Regions from separate parts of the Kosakonia oryzae genome, predicted to be linked through region 1. Evidence: predicted binding sites of a transcription regulator. Region 1 holds the regulator's gene; each other region holds the start of a gene.
The links. The regulator Fur, encoded in region 1, represses iron uptake genes when iron is present. The targets are predictions, from matches to a motif close to ATAATAATGAGAACNACTATCAA.
Positions count from the first base shown of each region.

Region 2: a site for Fur is predicted at 1,715-1,737, ahead of fepD (Fe(3+)-siderophore ABC transporter permease). Genes of this name have one in related genera too.
Region 3: a site for Fur is predicted at 1,486-1,508, ahead of sodA (superoxide dismutase [Mn]). Genes of this name have one in related genera too.

Region 1 covers NZ_CP014007.2:3,778,563-3,783,302, reverse strand. Annotated here, with positions in the region: gene AWR26_RS17960 (beta-N-acetylhexosaminidase) at 1-2,352, shown strand, start outside; gene fur (ferric iron uptake transcriptional regulator) at 2,459-2,905, opposite strand; gene fldA (flavodoxin FldA) at 3,195-3,725, opposite strand; gene ybfE (LexA regulated protein) at 3,889-4,173, opposite strand; gene ybfF (esterase) at 4,304-4,740, opposite strand, start outside.
Region 2 covers NZ_CP014007.2:3,895,506-3,900,245, forward strand. Annotated here, with positions in the region: gene fepB (Fe2+-enterobactin ABC transporter substrate-binding protein) at 1-304, shown strand, start outside; gene entS (enterobactin transporter EntS) at 404-1,639, opposite strand; gene fepD (Fe(3+)-siderophore ABC transporter permease) at 1,752-2,756, shown strand; gene fepG (iron-enterobactin ABC transporter permease) at 2,753-3,745, shown strand; gene fepC (iron-enterobactin ABC transporter ATP-binding protein) at 3,742-4,557, shown strand.
Region 3 covers NZ_CP014007.2:5,316,601-5,321,340, reverse strand. Annotated here, with positions in the region: gene rhaR (HTH-type transcriptional activator RhaR) at 1-257, shown strand, start outside; gene rhaT (L-rhamnose/proton symporter RhaT) at 258-1,292, opposite strand; gene sodA (superoxide dismutase [Mn]) at 1,582-2,202, shown strand; gene kdgT (2-keto-3-deoxygluconate transporter) at 2,460-3,443, shown strand; gene AWR26_RS25205 (dihydrodipicolinate synthase family protein) at 3,539-4,378, opposite strand; gene yiiM (6-hydroxyaminopurine reductase) at 4,590-4,740, shown strand, end outside.

The sequences.
Region 1 (4,740 bases):
GTCACCCATATCATGGGCGATCTGCACAAGCTGGAGCCAACGGACAAATTTACCGGCTTCCCGGCAAAGCAGGCGGTGGAAATTCCGATTGTTAATGAGTACTGGCAATTGTTCGTCACCGATGTGCTGCCTCGCTGGTATGTGACGGCCGAAGGGGCAACGGCAAAAGTGATTGCCAATACCGATACCGAAGATCTGTTCCAGTTTGTTACGCCGCTCGACGGCCAGTGGAAACGTACGCCGGATGATAAAAACATCCTGATGACCGCTGAAGCACGCTTTGAGAAAAATAGCGACGTAAAAGCGCTGAACCTCTCCACGTTGCGCGGCCAAATTGTCCCCACGCCGCAGGAGGTAAAAATCTCCGGTCAGGATGTGGATCTGAGCAAAGGCGTGAAGCTCGATCTCTCTGCGCTGGGTGCGGATGCGCAGGAAGCCGTGAAGTCGCGCTTCGCGCTGCTGGGCGTCAAAGAGGGCAGTTATCCCATCCGTACAGAGATCGCAGTGAAGGCTTTTGCGGGTGATGAAGCCATATCGGGTGCCTATCAGTTGCATATTGGGGCAAATGAGGCGGTAATCACTGGCTTTGATCAGGCTGGCGTGTTCTACGGCCTGCAATCTTTGCTGTCGCTGATCCCTTCCAGCGGCGAGCAGAAAATTGCACGGCTTGAAGCAAAAGACGCACCGCGCTTTGATTATCGCGGTATTCAGCTTGATGTGGGACGTAACTTCCACAGCAAAGATGCCGTACTGCGCCTGCTGGATCAGATGTCAGCTTATAAGCTGAACAAATTCCACTTTCACCTTACTGATGATGAAGGCTGGCGTATTGAGATCCCCGGTCTGCCTGAGCTGACCGACATCGGCAGTAAACGTTGCCACGATCTGAGCGAGAAAACCTGCCTGCTGCCGCAACTGGGTTCCGGCCCGGACAGCAACAACAATGGCAGCGGCCACTTCAGCCGTACCGATTACATCGACATACTGAAGTACGCGAAAGCGCGACAGATTGAAGTGATCCCGGAAATTGATATGCCGGCGCACGCCCGTGCAGCCGTGATCTCAATGGAAGCACGCTATGACCGCCTGATGAAAGAGGGTAAAGAGAAAGAGGCGAATCAGTACCGTTTGCTTGATCCGACGGACACCTCTAATACCACCGGGGTACAGTTCTATAACCGTACTGGCTATCTGAACCCTTGCCTCGATTCGTCGCGCAATTTCGTCGATAAGGTGATTGGCGAAATCCAGCAAATGCACAAAGAAGCGGGCGTACCGCTGAACACCTGGCATTTTGGCGGTGACGAAGCGAAAAACATCTATCTGGGAGCGGGTTATACCGACCAGAAAAAACCGGAAGCGGGCAAAGGCATCATCGATCAGAGCAACCAGGACAAACCGTGGGCGAAGTCTCAGGTCTGCCAGACCATGGTCAAAGAGGGTAAGGTTGCAGATGTTGAGCATCTTTCCAGCTACTTTGGTATTGAGGTTAGCAAGCTGGTGAAAGCGCACGGTATCGGCACCATGCAGGCATGGCAGGATGGCCTGAAAGATGCCAAAAATGCCGCCGAGTTTGCCACCGATCACGTCAATGTTAACTTCTGGGATACGCTCTACTGGGGCGGTTTCGATTCGGTAAATGACTGGGCGAACAAAGGGTTCCGCGTCATTGTCTCGAACCCGGACTATGTTTACCTCGACTTCCCGAACGAAGTCCACCCGGCGGAAAGCGGCTACTACTGGGGCACGCGCTTTAGCAATGAGCGCAAGATCTTCAGCTTTGCGCCAGACAACATGCCGCAAAATGCTGAAACCTCACTGGATCGTGATGGCAATCCATTCAACGCGAAATCAGATAAACCATGGCCTGGAGCCTATGGTCTTTCTGCTCAGCTGTGGAGTGAAGTGGTACGTACCGACAACCAGATGGAGTACATGATTTATCCACGCATGATTGCGGTCGCAGAACGTGCCTGGCACCGCGCCGGTTGGGAACAGGATTATCAGGCCGGTCGCGAGTACAAAGGCGGTGAAACTCATCTGGTCGATGTAAAAGCGCTGGATAAAGACTGGACCCGCTTTGCAAATCTGTTAGGTCATCGTGAACTGGCAAAACTGGACAAAGCCGGTATCAACTATCGCCTGCCTGTACCGGGCGCGCGCGTGGTTGGCGGCAAGCTGGAAGCCAATACCAGCTTCCCGGGAATGGTCGTGGAATATTCTACGGACGGCGGTAAAAACTGGCTGCGTTATGATGATAAAGCGCGTCCGCAGGTAAGCGGGGAAGTGCAGATCCGTACCGCCAGCCCGGACGGCAAACGTTTCAGCCGTGTGGATAGTGTGAAAGCGTAATTATTGTTGAAGTAATCTGCCCGGCGGCGAAAACCTGTCGGGCATTTTTGTTTCTGCAGGGCAAAAAAAAAGCCAACCTTAAGGTTGGCTTGAGTATGAAAAGGGGTTATTTCGCGTCGTGCGCGTGTTCATCTTCGCGGCAGTCACCCTCGGCGCAGTGGCCATACAGGTAAAGACTATGGTTCGTCAGACGAATGCCATGTTTCGCGGCGATTTCACGCTGGCGCGCTTCGATGGAATCATCACTGAATTCGATCACTTTGCCGCAGTCGAGGCAAATCAGATGATCGTGGTGATGTTGCTGAGTCAGTTCAAAAACGGATTTCCCGCCTTCGAAATTATGACGGGTCACAATGCCGGCGTCGTCAAACTGGTTCAGTACACGATATACTGTTGCCAGCCCGATCTCTTCGCCCATGTCGATCAGTCGTTTATATAAATCTTCCGCACTGACATGATGGTTATCCGGTTCCTGAAGCACTTCCAGGATTTTTAACCGAGGAAGCGTGACTTTCAGGCCAGCCTTCTTTAATGCGGTATTGTTGTCAGTCATGCGGAATCTGTCCTGTTGCTATACGATTCACTTCCTCAATGGAAGTTAGAAGGAATGCACCTGGGATAATGCGTCTCATTATAGAACTGCCATGGCTAAATGAAAACTGCAAGTCCTCAAGTAAAGTAAGCTTTTAAAACGTGGTGTCACCAGCAACTCCTGTGCTTCATGACACCACTTTAGCAGGGCTTATTGTACAGCGATGGAGAAAAAAGTTAAAAATTTGTAGCAATTATTTCCATTGCTTTTACCTATTAATACTACGTAACCCACAGATTACGCCGTAAAATCAGGCATTGATGATGTCATCAAGGTGCAGCTCTTCGCGAACTTGCTTAACCCATTTTTGTACACGTTCTGCGGTCATTTCTGGCTGACGATCTTCGTCAATCGCCAGACCAACGAAATGGTCATCATCCACCAGCCCTTTAGAGGCTTCGAAATGGTAGCCTGCAGTTGGCCAGTGGCCCACGATGGTCGCGCCGCGCGGCTCAATAATATCGCGGATCGTACCCAGCGCATCGCAGAAATACTCTGCATAGTCTTCTTGATCGCCGCAGCCAAACAGCGCAACTAACTTACCATTAAAATCAATCTCTTCCAGCGTCGGGAAGAAATCATCCCAGTCGCACTGCGCTTCGCCATAATACCAGGTCGGAATGCCGAGCAACAGAATGTCATATCCTTCGATATCTTCCTTGCTGCTCTTGGCAATGTCATGTACGTCGGCAACGTCCTTACCAAGCTGACTCTGAATCATTTTCGCAATATTTTCGGTGTTGCCGGTGTCGCTGCCGAAGAAAATACCTGTAATTGCCATGAGTAAAATAACCTCTTGAAACCTAATGAATATGATGGTGGCGCTCTGCCCACAGATAAGGGCAATCATAGCAGAACAGAGAAGCGCGCGAAAACAGCTATCGCCGCGGAGTGCACTGTATGACACATGAAAACGTAAAAATAAGAGAGGTGATTCGGAGTAATTACTTTCCGCGCAATGCGCTCAACTGTGCCAGCAGCATCTCTTCGATAAGTTCGCTGCGGCTCATGTCACGCGCATCGGCAAGTTCGTTTAACGCATCAACGGCTTCCACGTTCAGTTTTAACTCGACGCGTTTAAGCCCACGAACTTTATCGCGTTTTAGCTGATTGCGTTTGTTGATGCGTAACTGTTCATCACGCGAGAGCGGATTCGTCTTCGGCCGTCCCGGGCGACGCTCATTCGCGAACAGATCCAGGGTTGTACGGTCCGTTTGTTCTTTAGCCATGTTTAAGCATACTACGGGAAAGACAAGCAATCGGGCTGCCGCCCGGGCTGAATAGCGCGCCATCATACATCAGCATAACGGGCGCGCCAACGGGCGGACGCGTTCTGGCGACCGGTCGCCGCCTTTTTAATCAGTTTGACTTTTCAGCGAGATAACGATTAATTGCCCGCATCACCGCTTCAGGTTTTTCCGCATGCACCCAGTGGCCGGCGCCAGCAATCACATGCGCGCGCGCCTGCGGGAACTGTTCAAGCAAAGCGCTCCGGTACTGCTCTGTAACGTAAGGGGAGTTGCCGCCGCAGACAAACAGTGCCGGATAAGGCCATGCGGGAATGGTTTCCCAGCCGACAATATGCGGATATTGCTCCCACAACACCGGCACATTGAAACGCCACGCCCCCTCAACAAACGATTTCAGCAGAAACTGGATTACGCCTTCTTCTTTTATATGCTCGCGCATTAGCGAAGCCGCTTGCTGGCGCGTAGTGACCCGCGCGTCAGTGACCGCATTGATCGCGGCAAATATCTCGTCATGGCGGCGAACGTGGTAATCGACCGGTGCAATAT
Region 2 (4,740 bases), 120 kb from region 1:
GCAGCAACTGGGCTTCGCCCTTGCGCCGCTACCGGCCAATCTGCAAACCAGCCAGAGCCAGGGTAAACGCCACGACATCGTGCAACTGGGCGGCGAAAACCTTGCCGCCGGGCTGAACGGTGAAGCGCTGTTTCTGTTCGCCAGCGATCAAAAAGATGCCGATGCGCTGAGCGCGAATCCGCTGCTGGCGCATCTGCCTGCGGTGCAGAACAAACGCGTTTACGCCCTCGGCGCAGAAACCTTCCGCCTGGACTACTACAGCGCCACCCGTGTATTGCAGCGTTTGTCGGCGCTGTTTGGTTAATCTGTTTGCCGGATGGCGGCTGCGCCTTATCCGGCCTACATAAAGCGGTACAGCAGACGTAAGCAGGATAAGCGCCAGCGCCATCCTGCATTCCGTTTCCTACGCGGCAGGCTGCGTCTGACGAAAACGGCGCAGCTCGCCGAGCGCCACCACCAGCACTAAACCGATCGCCGCCAGTACCAGCCCGCTGATGCTCGCCGATGAGGCGGGCGTCATCATCGATCCCATCGCCCCCAGCAGCGCCGCGCCAATCGCATCGCCCGTCACGTTCTGCGCGGTCCACAAGCCGTTGATGCGCCCGAGCATCGCTTCCGGGGTCTGGGTTTGCAGCAGGGTGTACTGCAACAGCGAACTCACGGCGGTCAGCCAGCCGCATAACGCCAGCAACAGCACACCGAACGCCCACACCGGCATCAGGCTGAACAGCCCTATCGCAATAAAAGCGCCGACGCTGGTCATCAACATAATCACGCCCGGCCTTTCGCTGTGCGCCAGTTTGCCGCTGGTTAACGCCCCGATTGCTGCGCCAAGCGGCAGCGCGGCATACAGCAGACCGATTTCTGCCGCTGACATGTTCCAGCTCATCGCCAGCGCCGGATAAAGCACGCGCACCGCGCTGGCCATGGTTAACAGCCCGCCGAGCAACGCGATACTGCCAATCAACGGGTTACGAAATAAAAATTGCAGCGCCGTCAGCAGCGATTTCAGCGGATGTTCGCGCGGCTGCGGCGGAGGCGGCAACGCGGGCAGGCTGAGTAACGGCAACAGAGTGATAAACGTCCCCGCCGCCGCCAGACCGTAGTTCCACACCACGCCGCCCGAAGCCAGCAGCAGACCGCCGCACATCGGTGATATCACCGACCCCAGACGCACCGTCAGCATGGTGATCGCCCCCGCCTGCAGCAGATTTTCCCGCCCGACCAGCGCAGGCGTTGCCGCCAGCAGCGCCGTCACGCCGAGCGCGCCGAAAAAGCCGTCCCACAAACCCAGCAGATAGATCGCCGCCAGCGAAGGATCCGCCAGTTGCGCGTTCAGAAACAGGCCGATAAACCCAACGCCGCAGGTGGAACGCGCCAGTAAAATCAGTTTCTTACGTTCATAGCGATCCGCCAGCACGCCGCCAAACATCAGGCCAATAAACATGGCCGAACCGGTCAGCGTGACCGATAACCCCACCTGCCAGCTGGAGTGGGTCATTTCCTGAATCTGCACCGGCACCGCTACGCCAAGCAGGCCCAGCGATAAAATCGAGATAAAACGCGCCAGAAATACCGCGCGAAAAGCCGGATGCGTGCGCAGCAGGCCAAGGTTCAACAGCCAGGATTGTTGTTTCATCACAGCGCCTTAAATACGTACTTTTTATGTCCATATGTCGGCTTCGCATGTTAACATATCAAAACAAGATCGATAACGATAATTACTATCATTATCAAATTCGGGACGTATTATGTCGTGTTCTGCTTTTCCGGCGCGCCCCTTTGCTCTCGCCGGACTATTGATACTGCTTATTGTCGCCGCCACACTCAGCCTGTTTATTGGCGCGAAACCGATGCCCGCCGCCGTGGTGATCGACGCGCTCTCCGGCGTCTGCCAGAGCGCGGACTGCGCCATCATCCGCGATGCGCGCCTGCCGCGCACGCTGGCGGGTCTGCTGGCCGGCGGCGCGCTGGGGCTTGCTGGTGCGCTAATGCAAACCCTCACCCGTAATCCGCTGGCCGATCCCGGCCTGCTTGGCGTGAATTCCGGCGCCAGTTTCGCCATTGTGCTCGGCGCGGCGCTGCTCGGTATTTCGTCTCCGGTGGAACAATTGCTGCTGGCGTTTTGCGGCGCACTGGCCGCGTCGCTGCTGGTGGCTTTTACCGGCAGCCAGGGCGGTGGGCAGCTCAGTCCGGTGCGTCTGACGCTGGCGGGAGTGGCGCTTGGCGCGGTACTGGAAGGGTTCTCCAGCGGGATTGCGCTGCTGAATGCCGATGTCTACGACCAGTTGCGATTCTGGCAGGCCGGATCGCTGGATATCCGCACCCTGCAAACGTTGAAAATTGTGATCATTCCGGTGCTGCTGGCGGCGGCGATCACGCTAATGCTGAGCCGCTCGCTCAACAGTTTGAGCCTCGGCAGCGATACCGCCACGGCGCTTGGCAGCAAGGTGGCGCGCACGCAATTACTCGGACTAGTGACCATCACCGTGCTGTGCGGCAGTGCGACGGCAGTAGTCGGCCCGATTGCTTTTATCGGCCTGATGATGCCGCATATGGCGCGCTGGCTGGTGGGCGCGGATCATCGCTGGTCGCTGCCGGTCACACTGCTTGCGACGCCTGCGTTGTTGCTGTTCGCCGATATTATTGGCCGCCTGATTGTGCCCGGTGAGCTGCGCGTATCGGTGTTCAGCGCCTTTCTCGGTGCGCCGGTGCTGATTGTACTGGTGCGCCGCGCGCGCGGAGGTGGCCTGTGATTTCGCCGTCCCGTCGTTTAGTCGCCAGTTGCCTGCTGATGGTGTTTTGTACCGTTCTGATGGCGGTCTGGAGCCTGCGCAGCGGCGCAGTGACGCTGGAATTAACCCAGGTGATGAATGCATTAACCGGCGATGCGCCGCGCGCGATGCAACGGGTGGTGATGGAGTGGCGTTTACCGCGCGTGCTGATGGCGCTGCTGGTCGGTGCCGCGCTCGGCGTCAGCGGCGCGATTTTTCAATCACTGATGCGCAACCCGTTAGGCAGCCCGGATGTGATGGGCTTTAACACCGGCGCGTGGAGCGGCGTGCTGGTGGCGATGGTGCTGTTTGGTCAGCATTTAACGGCCATTGCGCTGGCAGCACTGGCGGGCGGTATGCTCACCTCGCTGGTGGTCTGGCTGCTGGCCTGGCGCAATGGCATTGAAACCTTCCGCCTGATTATTGTCGGCATTGGCGTGCGGGCGATGCTGGTGGCGTTCAATACCTGGCTGCTGCTGCAGGCGTCGCTGGAAACCGCCGTCACCGCCGGGCTATGGAATGCTGGCTCGTTGAACGGCCTGACCTGGGCGAAGACGCTACCTTCCGCGCCAATCATTATGCTGATGTTCGTGTGCGCCGCCCTGCTCGCTCGCCGGATGCGGCTGCTGGAGATGGGTGATGACAGCGCCTGCGCGCTTGGTGTCAGTGTCGAGCGTTCACGCTTGCTGTTAATGCTGGTGGCGGTGGCGCTGACAGCGGCGGCTACCGCGCTGGCGGGGCCGATTTCATTTATCGCTCTGGTAGCGCCACACATCGCCCGGCGCATTAGCGCCACCGCCCGTTGGGGCTTAATGCAGTCGGCCCTGTGCGGCGCGTTGCTGTTATTGCTGGCGGATTTTGTCGCCCAGCAAGGGTTTACGCCTTATCAGTTGCCGGTGGGTGTGGTCACCGTCAGCCTTGGCGGTATCTACCTTATCGCCTTGTTAATTCAGGAGTCCCGCAAGAAATGACCGATTTATCTTCCCGTTTGCGCGGCACAGATTTAACGCTGGGTTATGGCAAAAAAATCATTGCTGAGCAGCTAAGCGTTGCCATTCCCGACGGCCATTTCACCGCCATTATCGGCCCCAACGGCTGCGGTAAATCAACGCTGCTGCGCACGCTGAGCCGCCTGATGACGCCCGCCCAAGGGCATGTTTATCTTGATGGCGAGCAGATCCAGCGCTTCGCCAGCAAAGAAGTGGCGCGGCGCGTCGGGCTGCTGGCGCAAAACGCCACCACGCCGGGCGATATCACCGTACAGGAGCTGGTGGCGCGCGGGCGCTACCCGCATCAGCCGCTGTTCACCCGCTGGCGTAAAGAGGATGAAGAAGCGGTAATGCGGGCGATGAAGGCCACCGGCGTGGATTCGCTGGCCAACCAGAGTGTCGATACGCTCTCCGGCGGCCAGCGGCAGCGGGCGTGGATTGCGATGGTGCTGGCGCAGGAGACGGCCATCATGCTGCTCGATGAACCCACCACCTGGCTCGATATCAGCTACCAGATCGATCTGCTGGAGTTGTTAAGCGCACTGAACCGCGAGCAGGGCTATACGCTGGCAGCGGTACTGCATGATTTGAATCAGGCTTGCCGCTACGCCACGCATCTGATTGCGCTGCGCGATGGCAAAATTGTCGCGCAGGGCGCGCCCAAAGAGATCGTTACCGCCGAATTGATAGAAGCGGTCTACGGTCTGCGCTGCATGATCATTGACGATCCGGTAGCGCATACGCCGCTGGTAGTGCCGCTGGGGCGCAGCGGAATAGAGTCCCGACAGACTTAGCGCAATCGGGCAAGCGGTGCCACATAATCTCAGCCCAGGGAAACCGGGCTTCTACACAGGATATGTCACTGCAGAGGTATTGTTCCGTTCATCTGGCCTGCAAGCGTTTCAGAAACGCGCTAACACGTGAACAGGAAAAGGGAAGCTACCGCGCTCCCCTTTTCCCGTTCACAAGCGACAAAG
Region 3 (4,740 bases), 1.5 Mb from region 1:
TTTGCGAGCAGGAACAGTGCAGCGAGCGTGCGCTGCGCCAGCAATTCCGCAGCCAGACCGGGATGACCATCAACCACTATCTGCGCCAGTTGCGCATCTGCCATGCGCAGTATTTGCTTCAACATTCCGAGCAGATGATCGGCGAAATTGCCATGCAGTGCGGGTTTGAGGACAGTAACTACTTTTCGGTGGTGTTTAGCCGGGAAGTGGGGATGACGCCAGGTCAGTGGCGTCATCGTAGCCGGGTTGCTGCCTGATTAGTTCGCCATGCCGAGGCCGACGATATTGGCGGCAACAATGATCACCACGCAACCAAGGCTCAGCACGCTCACCGGCTGGCGACCCGCATTCTTCCACTCTTTCAGGATCAGCCCGACAATGCCGCCGCACAGCACGTAGAAGCTCATGTGCAGCATCCAACTGATGTAGTCGTACTGCGCCGGAATGCGGGCATGGCCCCAGGCGTAGAAGAAGAATTGCAGATACCACATCAAACCGCCCAGCGCTGAAAGCAGGATATTGCTGATGATCAGCGGTTTTGCCAGCGAGAAGTCGGCTTTTACCGACAGGTTTTTCAGTTTTGCCAGCCGAATGAAGCAGAAGCCGAGGTTAATCAGCGCGCCGCCGCCCATGATCACCACATAACTTGGCAAGGCGGTGTAGAGCGGATCGATGCCCAGCGCCGCAGCGGCTTCGTGCATCGGTTTGGCGGCGTTCATGGCAAAGGACATACCGGCGGAAAATACGCCGCACATCACCGCCAGCGTCAGCCCTTTTTTCAGGTTGAACTCTTCGGCTTTAATGCCCATTTTGCGCTCTTTCAACTGGCCTGCGCGGGTCACAATTCCGACGCCTATCAGCGCAACCAGCACGCCGAGCAGCGTCATTCGACCGCCATCGGTGTTGATCAGAACGTCAAAATTACCGTTGATAATTGGCGTCATAAGCGTACCGACAATCAGCGTAATGCCGATAGCGATGCCAATGCCCATCGACATGCCGAGGTAGCGCATGGTGAGGCCGTAGTTGATGTTCCCGATGCCCCACATTGCGCCGAAGAGAAAGACTGGTAGCAGGGTGGAAGCGCTGAATGAGCTGTAATAGGCCCAAAAATCAGGCAGTAACAGCGCACTGATGGTCCAGGGAAGAATCAACCAGGAGACGATGCCGCCGATTGACCACATGGTCTCCCAGGACCAATTTTTAACCTTCTTGAACGGGGCATAGAAACAGGCTGCACTGGCCGCACCTATCAAATGCCAAAGAATACCCATCGTAATCGCGTTACTCATTTTCTCATCCTCTTTGTTTTTATCGTCGGGATACGAGCAGCCGACCTGATGAGTGTAAAAATCAGTCAGGAGATTAACCTTGAGGCGTTTGCCGCGATAGGTGACGAGCTGGCAATGAGCACGTGATGGAGGTGAGCAGCTTCACAATTTCAATAACATAACCAAAAGTTATAACCTTATTAAAACTACGGCATTGATAAACATTTTCAATATCATTTAATTAACTATAATGATCCGACTGCTTACGCGGCATTAACATATATGCCGCCAGACAATAATGGAGATGAAAATGAGCTATACACTGCCCGCTCTGCCGTACGCGTATGATGCCCTTGAGCCTCATTTCGACAAGCAGACGATGGAAATCCATCACACTAAACATCACCAGACTTACGTAAATAACGCGAATGCCGCGCTGGAAAGCCTGCCGGAGTTCGCCAGCCTGTCAGCTGAAGAACTGATCACCAAACTGGATCAACTGCCGGCAGACAAAAAAACCGTTCTGCGTAATAACGCAGGTGGTCACGCTAACCACAGCCTGTTCTGGAAAGGCCTGAAAAAAGGCACCACCCTGCAGGGCGATCTGAAAGCGGCTATCGAGCGTGATTTCGGTTCCGTAGACAACTTCAAAGCTGAATTCGAAAAAGCAGCCGCCACGCGTTTTGGTTCCGGTTGGGCCTGGCTGGTGCTGAAAGGCGACAAACTGGCGGTGGTTTCTACCGCTAACCAGGATTCCCCGCTGATGGGTGAAGCGATCTCTGGCGCGTCCGGTTTCCCGATCCTGGGCCTGGATGTGTGGGAACACGCTTACTACCTGAAATTCCAGAACCGCCGCCCGGACTACATCAAAGAGTTCTGGAACGTGGTGAACTGGGACGAAGCAGCGGCTCGTTTCGCGGCGAAAAAATAAGTTTACTTTCCCTCTCGCGCTAGCGTGAGTCAAAACCCCGTCAGGCCTGGCCGTCGGGGTTTTTTTATGCCATTTCTAACGCGGAAAGTTAAAAGGAACGTTGATCTGAAAATAATGAAATATTGTTTTGTTATGATTGTTTGATCACTTTTCTCCTGCCAAACCCGGTCTACCCTCTCTTCATCCGCGCTGCTGTTGTCCCGCAAACATAGCGGTTCAGCGCTCAAAAAATCGGACGTTTTTTGACAGGTGAAGATATGCAAATCAAGCGTGCAATCGAAAAAATCCCTGGCGGGATGATGCTGGTTCCTTTGTTCATCGGCGCTCTCTGCCATACTTTTGCGCCCGGTGCGGGAAAGTACTTTGGCTCATTCACTAACGGTATGATTACCGGTACGGTGCCGATTCTGGCGGTATGGTTTTTCTGTATGGGCGCTTCCATCAAACTGAGCGCCACCGGCACGGTGTTGCGTAAATCCGGCACGCTGGTAGTGACTAAAATTGCGATTGCCTGGGTGGTGGCGGCCGTGGCCTCACGGTTGATTCCTGAACACGGTGTGGAGGTGGGTTTTTTTGCCGGGTTATCGACGCTGGCGCTGGTGGCATCGATGGATATGACGAACGGCGGGCTGTATGCGTCAATCATGCAGCAGTACGGCACCAAAGAGGAAGCCGGTGCGTTCGTGTTGATGTCGCTGGAATCCGGCCCGCTGATGACGATGATTATCCTCGGCACCGCGGGAATCGCCTCGTTCGAGCCGCATGTATTTGTCGGCGCGGTGCTGCCTTTTCTGGTCGGATTCGCGCTGGGTAATCTGGATGCGGAATTGCGGGAATTTTTCAGTAAAGCGGTGCAGACGCTGATCCCGTTCTTTGCTTTCGCCTTGGGTAACACGATTGATTTAAGCGTGATTGCGCAGACCGGTTTGTTGGGGATTTTGCTGGGGCTGGCGGTGATTGTGATTACCGGCATTCCGCTGATTATCGCCGATAAACTGATTGGCGGCGGCGATGGTACAGCAGGGCTGGCGGCCTCCAGTTCTGCGGGCGCGGCAGTGGCAACGCCGGTGCTGATCGCCGAAATGGTGCCGGACTTTAAACCGATGGCGCCGGCCGCAACCGCGCTGGTGGCGACCTCGGTGATTGTCACCTCGATTCTGGTGCCGATTTTAACGTCCGTCTGGTCGCGCAAGGTGAAAGCGGCAGAGGCGGAAGTGGTGATGCGTAACGCAGTGAAATAATGCGTTGCCCGGTGGCGCTACGTTTGCCGGGGTTACAAAACTCTCAAGCCGGATGGCGCTGCGCCATCCGGCAATCCAGCCACTTCCCGTTATGGTCAAATGCTAAACACCCGATCAATAATTTGGCACTGCTCGTCATTCAGCGTGCCGCCAAAATTGCGTGAAACCGGCGTACAGTAGCCAAATTTGCGTGAAACCACGGTTTTGATGGTGGTAACGAAGTCGTCGCCAATGGCGTAGATCGCCATAAATTTGCCGCTCTCCTGCTGGATTGCATGTAACGTCGGCAAATCGCCCTGACGCCACGCCTCTCGCGCCCGGACAAACAGTTCCGGCATCACATTATTCAGCCCGGAAATGACGCCCGCGCCGCCTGCCAGCAGATTGGGGATAAAGTACTCGTCGTAGCCGCACAGCACGGCAAAATCCTCACGCACCTGCGCGGTGGCCTGAATCATATTACGGGTATGCGACTGGCAATCGACGGTATCTTTGATGCCAGCAAAATCCGGGAATTCCGCCGCCAGCGTGGCGACCAACTCCGGCGTCAGATCGCAGCCGGTACGCGCCGGAAAGTTATAGGCGAACCATTTGCCGCTTATCGCTTTGCCCAGAGCGCGGAAGTAGCTCAACAGTTGGTTTTGCGTTTGCCCGTAATAGTACGGCGGCAGCACCATGACCGCGTCATAGCCTGTGCGCCAGGCTTCATCAGCCATCCACAGAATATCGTTAAAGCAGGTGGAAGAGATGTTGGCCACCATGGTTATCGGCGACATGCCGCGGGCTTCACGAATCAACAGCAGCCGCTCTTCCAGCGAGAAGGAGGCAAACTCGCCGATGCTGCCCATCAGCAAGACCACATCGATTTTCGCCGCGGCCAGCCGGGCGATATGCTGGCTCAGTGCGCTAAGGTCAGGCTTCCCTTCGCTGTCCATTGGCGTGATGGAAGGGCACCAGACACCGGAGAAAGATGTTTCGCGGATCACGTTGTAACCTCCTTAATTAATGAAATTGCGTTTCAAATACTGTGTTAAGTGATAGCACGCCCGGCCGGTGGGGATCGGCATGAATGTCGCATTTTTGCAGGTTAGGTCAGCAAACAAATGTGATGTAATAGCGTGATGACGACGAGCGGGAGGAGGGAACATGCAATATCAGGTAGACGTTTTTACTGGAAAAATAAGGGATTATGACGGCAGTCGGCCAAGTGCGATTGCTAAATTGCAGGTGGAAGGCGAGCTTCTCCTCACGGAATTGGGCATTGCGGGTGACGAGCAGGCGGAAAAAAGTTACCACG